Regions from separate parts of the Brevibacillus sp. Leaf182 genome, predicted to be linked through region 2. Evidence: riboswitches for the same ligand, from Rfam matches in the RefSeq annotation. Region 2 holds a riboswitch; the other holds the start of a gene.
What was found. A riboswitch is a leader RNA that binds a small molecule or an ion and turns the genes downstream of it on or off. The one in region 2 is predicted to bind S-adenosylmethionine.
Positions count from the first base shown of each region.

Region 1 (4,214 bases), on a different contig from region 2:
AGGCAGTGCTTGCTTGACAATGACGCTCTTACCGGTTGCCGGCTCCTGAATGTCAAAAACCAGATTGAGGTTGCCATCCCCGATTTCGCGGCTGGTCAGCTCGGCTCCTTCGCTAAAAAGACCCGGTATTCCTTTTACGTACTCCACTGCTTCCTGTTCAGTCAATGCGCGATATGCCATGATTCCAAAACTCCCCTCTACGTATTTTTCCTCTATCTCTACTTGTTTTGTTTGAGTACCTGGAGCAATAAAAAGACCTCTTTTCCCGAAGAAAAGAGGTCGCTGTCGTCACGTGTAAGAACCGTGTTGATGTCCCCCTTATCTTCCAGACCACTTTTGTTTCTGCAGGAATTAGCACCGTGCATGTCGCCTGTCAATCAGTCGCTTCCTCGCGTCTGAATGGCGTCATGTCGGTTGCCGGGTATCATCGGGCCAGTCCCTCCACCTTCTCTGGATAAGGTATCCAAAACGTATTCGGTTTTTGATTTAGTTTGAATCATACAACCAACGCTTCCACGATGTCAACACCCTTTTGTGCAAAAATTCGCACCTTGCTATCAGTAGCTGTATTGTGTTCCGGATGCCGCAGGTCGCTCCCAATTCCACCAGTCTACCTTGCCAAGAAACGCTGCTGTTATCGACTTTTCGGACTTGAGCTTCAGTAGTTCTTTCGTAGGTCCAGTGAGGACGGCTCCGTAGATTCGCACTCCGTTTTGCTGCATGTAGTTGTATCGCTCTGCTATCTGTAGATCTCTGCCAAAGAGTAAGGATTTTCCGATATCGCGAGCCAGTTCTTCTTGCTCTGACAAATACCTCATCTCCTCCAGATAGTTTGCGATTACCTTGTCCCCATCCCCTTTTTCATATGCACCACCGTAATCCATTTCCCGCTGGGCAAATCCCCATACTTCCCCGGAACCAAACAGCACATCTCCGGCATCACTTTCAGCTTGCTTGAGCTCTACTCCTGTATCTACCGCAAACCAAACTGTATCTTGTCCAGAAGAGGTAACATGGCGGGTAACCAGTTTATAGTACTCGTCATACGTCAAAAAGTGATCAAAAGAAATCGCAAGCTGCGAAACGGTACCCTCGGGCAGCTTCTCCATCGTCGTCCAGGCAGCCGAAGTGAGAGACATGGTATCCTCCGTTTCCCCCTCTGTCGGATAACGGAAAAACAGCTTTTGCTCCCTGACCCCGTCCGTCCATTGCGGCTTGGCTTTCACGTTCCATAGCACATTCGTACTCTCAAATCGGCCCGCGTTCTTTTCTTCTCCCCCAACCCGCTCGCGTAGCTCCATGCTGATGTTTCCGTACAGCAATCCGACCTGTGAACCACTACTCCCCACTCTCACACCTGGTTGAGTAAAATTGACCATCGACTTCGCAACGCGGAACAGATCTTCATGCATCAGTGACCCAACCCAGCCATTCAGAATCAGCAACACAACTCCGGCCAAAAAGGGAAGCCCTATGGTGAATCCTGCGTTGGACAACCGATTTTTCCATTTCCCCCGTCGAACAATCGCACGCTGTTTTTCAGCCGACAGTGTTTCAGGCTGTTTTGTTTTCACGTTGTCCTCTCTCGTTTCTTCCCCCAACAAAAGCCTCTCCAACCGCTGTGCGTATTCCTCGTCAGCGGCTATTTCCTCCTCGAATTGTTTTGAATCTTCTCCCGCCATTTCCCCACGCAAATAAGCAAGCAGTCTTTGCTCGCGATCATCCTTGTTCATCACCGGTTTTCCTCCCTCCACAACTGCCGCATCTTTTGTCGCCCCCGAAACAAGGAACGCTTGACGTCTGCCAGCTCGATTCCGAGTACCTCTGCCATTTCCGCGTAGGAAAACTGCATGGCAAACAACAAAATGACCTGTCTCTGCTTTTCCGGAAGTTGCTCCAAATAGTCATGGGCCACTTCCCACAGCTCTTTGTTCACGACATGCTCTGCCGGATCAACCACCGAATGATCACGTCGCTCTGGCAAGGCTTCCACAAAGGCGAATCGTTGTTTCGTCTTCTTGCGATAACCGTCCACGAAAGCGTGATAGGCCACCTTGAACAGCCAGGGCCGTACTTTTTCCCCACGGTAGTCGTCCAAGGAAGAGAAGGCGCGACAAAAGGTTTCCTGTGTCAAATCCTCTGCCAGTCTCTCATCTCGTGTCAGCCGGAAAAGATAGCGGTAAATATCGTTTACATGCAGCTGGTACACATCCTCCAGACCTACTTTCCCAAGCCGTTCACACCCCTTCCTCCCTTACCACGAAAGAATTGCCAAAAAGTTTCACCTTCGTCTTATTTTTCTAATAATCCGCTGCACATTCTCTGCAAAAACAAAGATTGACTCCTGACAATGAACGTCATATCATGGGGGAAACGAATAACTCTTATCGCGAGCTGGCTGAGGGACTGGCCCTATGATGCCCGGCAACCGGCGCTATACCATGAATCGTACGCTGATGATGCGTACCTTGGATAGCGAAACGGTGCTAATTCCAACGGATAAGAGTCGAGATCGAGCTTTTTTGGCTCCTCTCGGCTACTGACCCGAGAGATGAGACGAGACGCTTTCCTAGTCGACAACCGCCTCCCCGCTCAATGGGGAGGCTTTTTTAATTTATACAAGGAGGATTAGACGTACCATGAGTGAACAACGTATCCTCGTCACCTATCTCACACAAGCAAAAGACTTGAACAAGAAAGCGCAGGCCATTGCTGTCGGCATGACAGTCGGTTCCTGGACGGACCTGCCGCTTGCCAAGCAAGCTGAGTTAGCGCCGTATCTTGGTGAAGCCGTGAGCGCGACACCACTTGAGACACTGGAAAACGGAGAAACACGCGGTTTGATTACCGTCAGCTATCCGACTCGTAATTTTACAGCAGACATTCCATCCTTGTTGACCGGAATATTCGGCAAACTATCGATGGACGGCAAGATCAAGCTCGTCGACATCGCTTTTCCTGACTCGTTCCTTCAGGCTTTTCCTGGACCGAAGTTCGGCATTGACGGTCTGCGCGAACGTTTAGCAGCACATAACCGACCGCTCTTGATGAGCATTTTCAAATCGTGCCTGGGCCTTCCTTTCGACGACCTGAAAACGCAATTCCGGGCACAAGCCTTGGGCGGAGTCGATCTGGTGAAAGATGACGAAATCTTCTTTGCAGATGACCGTGCTCCTTTTATCGAAAGGATCAAAGCGTTCAAGCAGATCGCTCAGGAGACCGAAGCCGAAACAGGCAAGCCCGTCCTCTATGCAGCCAACCTGACTGGACCTGTACATGAGCTGAACGAAAAAGCGAAACGTGCGGTAGATGCGGGTGCTGACTGCCTCTTGTTCAATGTGCTGGCCTTTGGCTTCGATGCCCTGCACCGTTTGGCAGCCGATCCTGATGTACACGTACCGATCATGGCGCATCCAGCATTGGCAGGCGCTTACTATCCATCACCCGACTACGGTATCGCCACCCCGCTTCTGCTCGGAACGTTGATGCGTGTAGCTGGGGCAGATTTGGTGCTCTTCCCATCTCCATATGGCAATGTCGCCTTGGACAAAACAGAAGCGTTGCAGCTCGCCAAGCATTTGACTGACCCGCTGAATGGTGTACGCCGTTCCTTCCCGGTTCCATCTGCCGGTATTCATCCGGGACTGGTTCCACAGCTTTATAAAGACTTCGGTCTGGATCAAATCGTCAATGCAGGAGGCGGAATCCACGGTCATCCCGGTGGAGCAACCGCAGGAGCAAAAGCATTCGTTGCTGCGATTGAGGCAGTCACCGCTAACCGAACACTGGAAGAAGCCGCCGCTGATTCACAAGAACTGGCGATCGCCCTAGAAAAGTGGGGTGGCGCACGATGAGCAAGAAGCTCGTCCTGTTCTGCGATTTCGACGGAACGATTACCGAAAAAGACAACATTGTAGCGATTGTCCGCAAGTTTGCTCCCCCTGAGTGGGAAGCCTTGACGGAGCAAATCCTTTCGCAAAAAATAAGCGTTCAGGAAGGAGTTGGCAAGCTGTTCCAACTCTTGCCCTCTTCCTTGCGCCAGGACATTATCGATTTTATTGTCCATGAAGCGACGATTCGCCTGGGATTTGCTGAATTCGTGAGCTATTGTCGCGAAGAAGGCATCGAGCTGTTGATCACGAGTGGCGGCATCGACTTTTTCCTGGAGCCTATCCTGGCACCTTTTGATCTCTCCGATGTACCGATTTACTGCA
Region 1 covers NZ_LMPN02000018.1:112,616-116,829, forward strand. The annotation lists gene mtnK (S-methyl-5-thioribose kinase) at 1-180, opposite strand, end outside; SAM riboswitch class I at 316-461, opposite strand; gene ASG16_RS08315 (anti-sigma factor) at 558-1,733, opposite strand; gene ASG16_RS08320 (sigma-70 family RNA polymerase sigma factor) at 1,733-2,209, opposite strand; SAM riboswitch class I at 2,382-2,558, shown strand; gene ASG16_RS08325 (2,3-diketo-5-methylthiopentyl-1-phosphate enolase) at 2,640-3,854, shown strand; gene ASG16_RS08330 (2-hydroxy-3-keto-5-methylthiopentenyl-1-phosphate phosphatase) at 3,851-4,214, shown strand, end outside.
Region 1: linked by a shared signal. The riboswitch ahead of ASG16_RS08325 (2,3-diketo-5-methylthiopentyl-1-phosphate enolase) and the one ahead of metK (methionine adenosyltransferase) in region 2 are both predicted to bind S-adenosylmethionine.

Region 2 (4,214 bases):
TGGTACTTCAGCAGCGGCACCGCAAGTAGCTGGTGCAGCTGCGCTCATTCTCGCTCGGCACCCTAATCTCAGTCCATTTGATGTGAGGCAATTGCTTTATCAAACGGCTACTGACTTGGGGGAGAAAGGATGGGATCGGAAGACTGGATACGGCTTGTTAGATGTCAACAAAGCAGTAAAAACGGCACTTTCTTACGACTTTTTAGAGCCGAATGATTCTTCTTCCAAAGCGAAGGCGTTTCCGATTGAGTCACAAATACGCGGCAATTTGGGTCCAAAAGATACCGTAGATTGGCTGAAGATGGACATCCCTTACGATGGAAAAGTAAGCTTTACGGCTACAGTGACTTCGGGTATTTCTTCAGCGATGGCCGCTACCTTTTACCCTGAGAATCGTCAACCGATTACACAGTACTTCGGGAATGGCGATACGATAACAGTTCCGGCCAAGGCAGGAAGAATGAACATCCGCTTGATGCGCAGTGGAGGCGTCAACAACGCTTTTACATACGTGTTGACGAGTAAATTTTCGATCAACCCTGACCGAAATGAACCGAACGATACACAAGAAACGGCCAGACCGCTCGTAGGGAACCAAATTAGTGTGACAGGCAATTTTCATGATGAAGGCGATCAGGATTGGTTCTCCTACTACGTTCGTGAGTACGGGCATTTAGATGTTTCTGTTAGCCCTGACAACAAGCGAGTGGATCTGTTGCTGGGTCTTGGTAAACAAGCGCCCGGTCAAAAATCAGTAGTCTGGGATCCTCTATACGATAATGGGACAAAGGACAATCCGACAGAGCGGGTCAGTAAAGAGGTGTCCCCGGGTAAATATTACATCCGTGTGAGCGAGTATTCGCGGAATGCAGTCAATGGCGAATACCAGCTGGATTTGGGGTACACGCCAGTTAAAAAGGATTTCAATGAGCCGAATGATACCTATCAAAAGGCGTCTCCGTTAAGCGGTGGGACAGTGATGTCAGGAACAATTCCGACAGCAACTGATTCCGACTGGTTCCAATTTACTGTGAATAGCGAATCATACGTGACATTCCGGGCGCCGTATATTCCTGTGGAGAGTGGCTTTCGTTTCGCACTTTACAGCGATCGAAACATGAACTACGCGCTTGCTTCGACGAATGAGGTAGCCGAGCTTTCCAATAGTGGGAATGACATTATCGGGTTGCGCTTACAGCCAGGCAAATACTATGTACGCCTCAATAGCGGTACTGCGTTCAAATATGAATCGTACCGACTCACGGTGACGCAGCAGAAATTGATAGCGGGCTATCGCGATATTTCCGACCACTGGGCGCGCTCAGAGATCGTCAGACTTAGCTCTCGCGATATTGTAAATGGATTTAATGATGCGTCGTTCAAGCCAAATCAGGCAGTGACCCGTGCAGAGTTTGCGACGATGCTGCTTAAGTCGATGCGTGCGACCGGTTCCAAGGTAGCGACTACCTACACGGGAAAAACGACCTTCCGGGATATGCCAAAGCGGCACTGGGCGTATCACAACTTAGGTGTAGCCTATCAGTTAGGAATTTTGAAAGGGTACCCGAAGAGTGAAATGAAGCCGGATCAGCCGATATCGCGTGCAGAGATGGCAGTAATGATCGCGCGGGCACGTAATGTTTTGATGTATAACCGTGGTACCTCGAAATATCAGGATGTGCCAGCGAGTCATTGGGCTTCTCCTGCCATTGAAGCTTTGACATCTAGAAACTGGCTCAGTGGGTACGGATCTTCTTTTAAACCGAACGGAAGGGCAACGCGCGCCGAGGTAGTGGTGGTACTTTCCAAAGCCTATCAATTATAAGTAAAATTATTCCTATTGACATCTCTGAAAAAAACAATTATTCTATTATCCGTAATGGATACTCTTATCCAGAGCAGGCGGAGGGACTGGCCCTATGAAGCCCGGCAACCGATCTAGAGCGGTGCTAACCAGCAGAACGGACATCTGTTCTGGCCGATAAGAGGATGAAGGAAGCAAAAAACGCTCAAACCTTTTCCTCCTAAAAATGGAAAAGGTTTTTTATTTGCGTTTACGTAGATAAAATCCTGACTCGGCTACCACACTATTTGTATGAGGTCAAAGGAGGTATTTTCTCATGGCTTTGCAAAAAGGTCGTCGTCTGTTTACATCCGAATCTGTAACTGAAGGACATCCGGATAAAATTTGTGACCAAATTTCCGACTCCATCTTGGATGCAATCCTGTCCAAGGATCCAAACGCTCGCGTAGCTTGCGAAACTTCCGTAACTACTGGTTTGGTTCTCGTAGCAGGTGAAATCACTACAAACACTTATGTGGATATCCAAAAGCTCGTTCGTGAAACCATTCGTGAAATCGGTTATGACCGTGCGAAATTCGGTTTTGACGCTGATACTTGCGGTGTTATTACTGCAATTGGCGAGCAGTCCGCTGACATTGCACTTGGTGTAGACCAAGCATTGGAAGCACGCGAAGGCCAAATGACTGACGCTGAGATTGAAGCAATTGGTGCTGGTGACCAAGGTTTGATGTTTGGTTTTGCTTGCAATGAAACACCTGAACTGATGCCACTTCCGATCAGCATGTCCCACCAACTGGCTCGTCGTCTGACTGAAGTACGTAAAAACGGAACACTTGCTTACCTCCGTCCTGACGGAAAAACACAAGTAACTGTTGAGTACGATGGCGACAAACCAGTTCGTATCGATACAATCGTTATTTCTACCCAACATGCTCCTGAAACAACTCTGGAGCAAATCAAGCAAGATCTGGTTGAACACGTAATCAAACCAGTTGTTCCAGCAGAACTGTTGGACGCTGAAACCAAATACTTCATCAACCCAACTGGCCGTTTCGTTATTGGCGGACCACAAGGGGATGCTGGCTTGACTGGCCGCAAAATCATCGTAGATACTTACGGCGGTTATGCTCGTCATGGCGGCGGTGCGTTCTCCGGTAAAGATCCGACAAAAGTTGACCGTTCCGGTGCTTACGCTGCTCGTTATGTAGCGAAAAACATCGTGGCTGCTGGCCTCGCAGACAAATGCGAAGTACAAGTTGCTTACGCGATTGGTGTAGCTCAACCAGTTTCCATCGCAGTAGATACATTCGGTACAGGTACCATTTCCGAAGAAGCTCTGGTGAAATTGGTTCGCAAACACTTCGACCTGCGTCCTGCTGGTATCATCAAGCAGCTCGACCTGCGTCGTCCTATCTACAAACAAACAGCTGCATATGGCCACTTCGGACGCAATGACCTGAATGTTCCTTGGGAGCAAACAGACAAAGCAGAAGTTCTGAAGCAAGAGGCTGCTCAACTGTAATATTGCTGAATGACATAAAAAGAGCCTGGTATTGCTACTGGGCTCTTTTTCGTTTTAGGAGCAAAGTCATCCAATTATTGGGTCAATTGTTGCACAGGAATTTGTAGGACTGTGTCGAATCTCCTAGTGAGGAAGTAGAGGAGGGGTTTTTTTGCCGAACAGAAGGCTCTTCCTGATCGTGTTTCTTACTTTTTTGTTTTTTGCAGTGGCTATTGGGTTGTTAGGCGAATCTTTTCTGGAAAAAAAGAATAAACAAGAAGTGCAACCTTTTCCCCAAGTGGATACGTCTATAAGCATAAGTGAGACAAAAAATGCTGAGCCAAACGTCACACCAATTGAAGAAGCAGCGGTTCAAACGAAAAAGTGGTATAACAATCAGGTTGTGGTTTTGACGTACCATCATGTTACGGATCAATCGAATCAGCGGTATGTCATAGCTCCTGATCAATTTGCCCGACACATGAAATTTTTGCATGATAACGACCTGAAACCGATTTCGTTGGATGAGTTCCTGCGATTTATGGAGACGGGTACCTTACCGACTGAGAATGCTGTTTTAATTACGTTTGACGATGGGTATGAGAGTTATTACAAAGAAGCATTTCCGATCTTACGTACATACGGCTACCCTTCAGTGAACTTCGCAATTGCGGGGCGCTTAAGAGATGTAGCCGACCGAAAACGGGAGAATATGACGCCACCACTTACGCGTCAACAGGTTAACGAAATGATTCATACGGGACTGGTTACGATCGGGTCCCACACGTACAGTCTGCATGAAGAGGAAGAACGAAATGAGTGGGGCGATCTTGGTCCAGAAACAGCTCCGGTCTATCTAAAAGACTTGCAGCGTTTAGAGGACGAGAAAGAGTACAGGGACCGCCTCTA
Region 2 covers NZ_LMPN02000015.1:87,998-92,211, reverse strand. The annotation lists gene ASG16_RS03390 (S8 family peptidase) at 1-1,825, shown strand, start outside; SAM riboswitch class I at 1,887-1,988, shown strand; gene metK (methionine adenosyltransferase) at 2,121-3,326, shown strand; gene ASG16_RS03380 (polysaccharide deacetylase family protein) at 3,478-4,214, shown strand, end outside.